One region of the Plantibacter auratus genome, then DNA from elsewhere that is predicted to be linked to it. Evidence: riboswitches for the same ligand, from Rfam matches in the RefSeq annotation. Region 1 holds a riboswitch; the other holds the start of a gene.

Region 1 (3,397 bases):
GTCCCACGACGGCGGCCTGCCCCACGATACGACGCACGGCGTCGACCGGGAGATCGCTCTGACCCACGTGGAGGCCGTGGACGACGGCACCGGCGGAACGGGCGGCGAGGAAGACATCGACCCGGTCGTCGACGAGGAGCAGCGCCCGTCCGGCGACGACCTCCGCAGCACGAAGGGTCAGGTCGAACAGCTCTCGCGCCGACGCGGCCTTCTCCCGCAGCTGGACCGCGGTCACCCCGCCGTCGACGGCTCGGCGCACGACGTCGAGGACACCGCGATCCCCGCTGGCCGAAGCATCCGTGACGAGGTAGGTGGCGATGCCGCGGCGCACGAGCTCGGCGTGCGAGCGGGCCGCGAGGACCCGGTCCGCGGTGGTCGAGGCGCTCACGCGATCACCGCCAGGCTGCGGACGGTGTCGGCATCGAGGAGGTGGAGGTGGTCGAGGAAGGCGGGAGCGAAAGAGCCGGGGCCGCGGCTCTCCGCAGCCGCCAGCTGCGCGGCGACCGTGTACGCGGTGGTCGCCGCGACCGTCGTCAGCAGCCGGTCGTCGTCGAGTGAGGCGAAGGCGGCGAGCACCGCGCCGAGGGCACAGCCACCGCCCGTCACGAGGGTGAGCCAGGCATGCCCGTTCGAGCAGCGGACGATGCGCTCACCGTCGGTGATGACGTCCGTCGGGCCGGAGATCGCGACGACGGCACCCGAGGTGCGGGCGATCGCGGTGGCCGCCTCGATCGCACTGTCGACAGAGTCGGTGCTGTCGACCCCGCGACCGCCGGCGCCCAGTCCGGCGAGCGCGATGATCTCGCTGGCGTTGCCGCGCACGATTGTCGGCCGGAGGGCGAGGAGTTCGGCGGCGAGCGCCGTCCGCACCGGCAGGAAGCCGACGGCGACGGGGTCGAGCACCCACGGGGTGCCGGCGTCGTTCGCGGCGGTGGCGGCCTCGACCATGGCCTCGCGCTGCTCAGCCTGCGGCGTCCCGAGGTTGAGGAGCACGCCGGAGGCGATGCGGGCGAACGGCCCGGCCTCGGTCGGGATGTCGGTCATCGCCGGGGCGGCGCCGACGGCGAGCAGGACGTTCGCGGTGAAGTTCGTCACCACGGCGTTCGTGATCGATTGGACGAGCGGCGTGCGCTCGCGCAGGCGGTCGAGGAGGTCCCCGGACGCGCTCGCGAACTCGTCGACGGACGGCTCGTCGGTGGACGGGTGGGCAGACTGCTGCGGTGTGCGAATGCTCATTCGCGACATCCCTTCGCTCGGACTAACGAGATCAGGTTCGACGGGTGTGTTCTCAGCCGATCGTCGTGGGATCGGCACCCCGTGTCACTCGCGACCACCCTAGCGGGTCGGCCCGGCTTCCGGTCCAGCGGGCGGGCGAGGATGATGGAGGGATGGACTTCTTCGAGCTGGTCACCATCGTCTTCGAGGTCGCCGGTGTCGGGGCGATGGTCGTGGGCTTCGTGATCGCCGTGACCCTCTCGGCCCGCCTGTGGTGGAGCACGCGCGACGGCGCACGGGCTTTCCGGATGCTGCGGGAGACGATCGGCTCGGTCATCCTGCTCGGGCTGGAGATCCTCGTGGCCGCCGACCTCGTGAAGACGGTCACGTCGACGCCCTCGCTGACCGACGCACTCGTCCTCGCGATCATCGTCGTCATCCGCACCCTGCTGAGCTTCTCCCTGCAGATCGAGATCGAGGGCACCCTCCCCTGGAAGCGCCTGGCGACGACCGGCCCACAGCTGTTCGACCGTGCCGTCAAGCGCGGTGGCGAACGCACGCGGCGTCGCGCCGAGGAGCAGGACGTGTCGACGTCAGCCGATCCGGAAGCGGCGCCGACGGTCGCGGCGCAGGCCGTCCCTGACGATGAGGACGGCTTCCCCGAGCTCCGCAGTCGCAGCTAGTGCGGCGCGGCTAGCGCGCCGCGGAGGTCGCCCAGGTGTCGCGGATGAGGTCGGGCAGCAAGCGCATGTCGTCGAAGACGTGGGTGCCGTCGCCGATGAGGCGCTCGGCGGGCGTCATGCCGCCGGCGTAGGCGTAGACCGTCATGCCGGCCGCGCGGGCAGCGAGGACGCCGACGACGCTGTCCTCGATGACCGCGCACCGCTCGGGGGCCGTGTCGAAGTCGGCGGCGGCATGAAGGAAGAGGTCGGGTGCGGGCTTGCCGACGGCGACGTCGGTCGCGCTGAAGATGCGCCCATCGAAGCGGTCGTGGATGCCCACCTGCCCGAGGTTGCGGACGACGTCGTGCAGCATCCCGTTCGAGGCGACGCACAGCGGCACCCCGGTCGCAGCGATGCCGTCGAGGGCGTCGACGACCCCGTCGACCGCCTCGAGCTCGCGTTCGCAGATGCCGCGGAACATGTCGCTCCAGCGCTGGATCCAGTCGGCCTCGAGCGGCTTCCCGAGGCGCTGCTCGACGAGCATCGCGTAGGTCTCGAGCGAGGCGCCGACGAAGAGCTCCCGCACCTCGGCCTCGGTGTAGTCGCCGCCGACCTCGTTGAGCAGCTGGAGGTTCACCCGGACGGAGATGCGTTCCGTGTCGACGAGCGTGCCGTCGCAGTCGAAGATGACGAGGTCCGGATAGTCGACTGGCATGCTCCGAGCCTAAACGACACCGCCTGCGCTGACGCCGTGCGCCATCCGGTGGTGGGCTCCGACGACGGCCGGCGCGGCGGTCAGCGGGCCGCGCGGACGCCCTGTCGCTGCCAGGTGACGACCATGCGTCGCGCATACTGGGTCGCCGCGACGAAGTGCCCGAGGAGTCCGAGGAGGATCGCCACGAAGCCGACCCCGCCGAAGACCCGGTAGGGCGCCGACGCCGGATCCCCGCCGCCGAGCGCGAGGCCGGTGAGCAGCGCGAAGAAGCCGACGAAGAGGAACACCGTCCGGATCTTGCCGGCGATACTCACCGGCACCTCGGGCGTCCCTCGGAACGCGACGACGGCAACGAACGCGAGCAGGAGGTCGGGGACGATCATGACCACGAACACCTGCAATGGGATGATCTGCGCGATGGCGAACGACGCGGCGACCACGACCACGGTCAGCCGGTCTGCGACCCCGTCGAGCCAGGTGCCGAGCGCGGAGACCGTGCCCATGCGGCGCGCGATCTGCCCGTCGGCGACGTCGCTCAGGAACACCACCGCACCGACGACGAGCGCAGCCCAGTAGGAGCCGGTGATCACGAGGGCGGCGAAGACCGGGAGCAGGACGATGCGTCCTGCCGTGATCGCGTTCGGCAGGTTCTTCCAGTCGTCGTCGGAGAACAGCTGCGTGCGGAGGCGCGCGAGCGGCGTCTTCTCGTGCAGGGTCACCGGGATCATCGCCTCGTCGCCGGGGATCGCGGCACCACGGCGGAATCGGGCGATCGCGACCACCGTGACCACCACGACGAGCGCGA
Region 2 (3,397 bases), on a different contig from region 1:
CGCCAGTTACGAGGCTCGCCGGTACGGCGTGCGCGCGGCGATGCCGGTGTCCCAGGCGATGCGCCTCTGTCCGAGCGCCGTCGTGTTGCCACCCCACCACGGCAGGTACCGCGAGTACTCCGATCGGGTGATGGAGGTCTTCGAGTCGGTCACGCCGCTCGTCGAGCCGCTGAGCATCGACGAGGCCTTCCTCGACGTGTCCGGCGCGGTCCGGTTGCTCGGGAGCCCACGGACGATCGCCGCGCTCGTGAAGCAACGGGTCCTCGACGCGACCGGTCTGCCGTGCTCGGTCGGCCTGGCATCGACGAAGTACGTCGCGAAGCTCGCCTCCGGCCTGTCGAAGCCCGACGGCCTGCTGGTCGTGCCCGCCGACGAGACCCTGGCGTTCCTCCACCCGTTGCCGGTCGCTGCGCTGTGGGGCGTCGGTGGCCGGACGGAGGAGCAGCTGACGAACCGGGGCATCCGGACCATCGGTCAGCTCGCCTCCACCCCGCTGTCGATGCTCCAGCGCGCGGTCGGTGAGGCCTCCGGTCGCCGACTCCTCGAGCTCGCGAACGGGATCGATCCGCGCGGCATCGAGCTGGCACGACGCGAGAAGAGCGTCAGCCACGAGGTGACCTTCCCGACGGACGTCTCCGACCCGACCATCCTCAAGCGCGAGCTGCTGAACCTCGCCGGTCTCGTCGCGATCCGGCTCCGGAAGGGCGGCTACGCCGGCCGGACGATCAGCATCCGTGTCCGCTATGCGGACTTCAGCGTCATCACCCGGTCGCGCACCATCGGCGAGGCCACGAACGTCGGGCGTCGGGTCTACGACGAGGCGGCGTCGTTGTTCGACGACCTCGATCGCGGTGGGCGTCTCGTGCGCCTCGTCGGGGTGAAGGTCGACCAGCTCGTCCCCGCCGATGAGGCCGGTGCCGGGCTCTGGGACCCGGACGAGGAGTGGCGTGAAGCCGAGCAGACGATCGACCGGGTCGCGAGCCGGTTCGGCGATCTCGCGATCGCTCCCGCCTCCCTCCTCGGCAAGCCGAGGCGTCGCGGACTCGGCAGTCGCGGAGACTCGCAGGGTGCTGGGAGCACGGATCAACCCCTTGGACCGGTGGATACCGAGCGGTAGCCTCGCGGTATGACGAATCTCGTGGAGAAGCTGGCAGAACAGGCGAAGGGGCTCGGCGTGTCCGCAGCCTACGGGGAGCAGCAGGACGTCGACGGCACGAAGCTCGTGCCCGTCGCGCTGACGTACTACGGCTTCGGCGGCGGCTCCGAGGGCGACGGCGACGACGCCCCGAGCGGCGGTGGCGGCGGTGGCGTCTCGATCCCGGTCGGTGCCTACATCAAGACCGACGAGGGTCTCCGTTTCGACCCGAACCTCATCTCGCTCATCGCCGTCGCGATCCCGTTCATCTGGGTGAGCGGCAAGGCTCTGGCCGGCCTCATCAAGGCCCTCAAGAAGTAGCGCTCCCCGTCGAACCCCTGTCGTGCGACTGCGCACGGCAGGGGTTAGACTCGTGCCACCACGGGAGTCCGGTGAACCGGGCTGAGAGGAAGGTATTCGCCTTCGACCGTCGAACCTGATCTGGATCATGCCAGCGCAGGGAGACCATTTCTCGCTATCCCGTGCTCTTTTCCGTCTACAGGAAGGGCACGAATCGTGTCAGCATCGACCAAGATCTCACCCTCTGAACGCGCTGCGTCGCGGACCTTGCGCTGGAGGGTCGTCGACATCGTCGTGGTCGCCGTGCTCGGCGTCGCGACGGGCCTCATCTTCTGGGCGTGGAACACGCTCGGATCACTCTGGTACGCGGGTGCCAGCGCCGTCACGCCCGGTTTCGGCGGGATCGCCGTCGGGATCTGGCTCCTCGGCGGGGTGCTCGGCGGCCTCATCATCCGGAAGCCCGGCGCAGCACTCCTCGTGGAGACCATCGGTGCGATCGTCTCCGCCCTCATCGGCAACGCATGGGGCGTCACGACGGTGTACTCCGGCCTCGCTCAGGGCCTCGGTGCTGAGCTGGTGTTCGCGGCGCTCGCGTACAAGCGCTTCGGCCTCGTTCCGGCGATCCTCGCCGGTGCCGGCGCCGGGGCCGGCGCGTGGCTCCTCGAGCTCGTGATGTCGGGCAACCTCGAGAAGGGTGTCGAGTTCAACGCGATCTACCTCGGTTCGCTGCTCGTCTCGGGCGCGATCCTCGCCGGTGTCGTCGGCTGGGCCCTCGTCAGGGCACTCGCGTCGACCGGAGCGCTCAGTCGGTTCGCGTCGGGGCGGGACGCTCGGCGCGAGGTTTGATCGTGCCGGGAGCTACCGGTCCGGCGCGCGTCGTCGCGCGGGACTGGGGGTGGCGTCATGCCGGTCGGAAGGCCTGGGCGGTGCGCGACCTCGACCTCGTGATAGAACCGGGCGAACGGGTCCTCCTCCTGGGGGCGTCCGGTGCCGGCAAGTCGACGCTGATCCACGCCCTGGCCGGCGTCCTCGGCGGCGCGGACGAGGGGGAGTCCCACGGCTCGCTCCTCGTGGACGGCGTTCCGCCTGAACGAGCGAGGGGTCGCATCGGGCTCGTGCTGCAGGATCCCGACTCGCAGGTGATCCTGTCCAAGGTCGGCGACGACGTCGCCTTCGGCTGCGAGAACCTCGGCGTCGAGCGCGAGGAGATCTGGCGCCGCGTGGACGCCTCGCTGGAGGCCGTCGGACTGGACCTGCCGCTGGACCACTCGACCTCGGCGCTGTCCGGCGGTCAGAAACAGCGGCTGGCCCTCGCCGGCGTACTCGCCATGCACCCCTCGCTCCTCCTGCTCGACGAACCGACCGCGAACCTCGACCCGGCCGGGGTGGCCGAGGTGCGGGACGCCGTCGCTCGGCTGGTCGATGACGGTTCGTCCACCCTGGTCGTCATCGAACACCGCGTCGACGTCTGGCGCGAGCTGATGACCAGGGTCGTCGTGCTCGACGCCGACGGCGGTGTCCTCGCCGACGGGCCACCCGACCTCGTCCTCGACGACGTCGGGCAGCGCCTGGCCGATGCGGGCGTCTGGGTGCCGGGCATCCCGCTGGGGTTGGCCCCTCGTCCGGTGTCCGGCCCATCAGCCGCGGTCATCACGACCGACGACCTGGCGATCGGTCGAACGCGGAAGCAGCCGGTGCAGGAGCACCTGGGGCTCGCGGTGCCCGAGGGTGCGGCGACCGTCATCGTCGGCCCCAACGGCGCGGGGAAGTCCACGCTCGCGCTCACGCTGGCGGGACTGCTGCCGGAGATCACGGGGACGGTGACCGCCGCTCCGCAGCTCGCCGGCAGGCTGGGATCCCGGCCGATCCGCTGGAAGTCCACCGAGTTGCTCACACGCATCGGGACGGTCTTCCAGGATCCCGAGCACCAGTTCGTCTCATCGACCGTGCGGAACGAGCTCG

Evidence for each region. Region 1 has a riboswitch for thiamine pyrophosphate ahead of thiM (hydroxyethylthiazole kinase). Riboswitches for the same ligand answer to the same signal wherever they lie in the genome.
Region 2: another riboswitch for thiamine pyrophosphate. It lies ahead of ACQ3HE_RS03140 (ECF transporter S component); the one in region 1 lies ahead of thiM (hydroxyethylthiazole kinase).

The regions. Positions count from the first base shown of each region.
Region 1 covers NZ_JBOBFV010000004.1:9,461-12,857, forward strand. Annotated here, with positions in the region: gene thiE (thiamine phosphate synthase) at 1-388, opposite strand, end outside; gene thiM (hydroxyethylthiazole kinase) at 385-1,236, opposite strand; TPP riboswitch at 1,228-1,328, opposite strand; gene ACQ3HE_RS15210 (DUF1622 domain-containing protein) at 1,389-1,898, shown strand; gene ACQ3HE_RS15215 (HAD family hydrolase) at 1,909-2,592, opposite strand; gene ACQ3HE_RS15220 (CDP-alcohol phosphatidyltransferase family protein) at 2,673-3,397, opposite strand, start outside.
Region 2 covers NZ_JBOBFV010000001.1:675,722-679,118, reverse strand. Annotated here, with positions in the region: gene dinB (DNA polymerase IV) at 1-1,117, shown strand, start outside; gene ACQ3HE_RS03145 (hypothetical protein) at 1,127-1,456, shown strand; TPP riboswitch at 1,507-1,615, shown strand; gene ACQ3HE_RS03140 (ECF transporter S component) at 1,652-2,281, shown strand; gene ACQ3HE_RS03135 (ABC transporter ATP-binding protein) at 2,284-3,397, shown strand, end outside.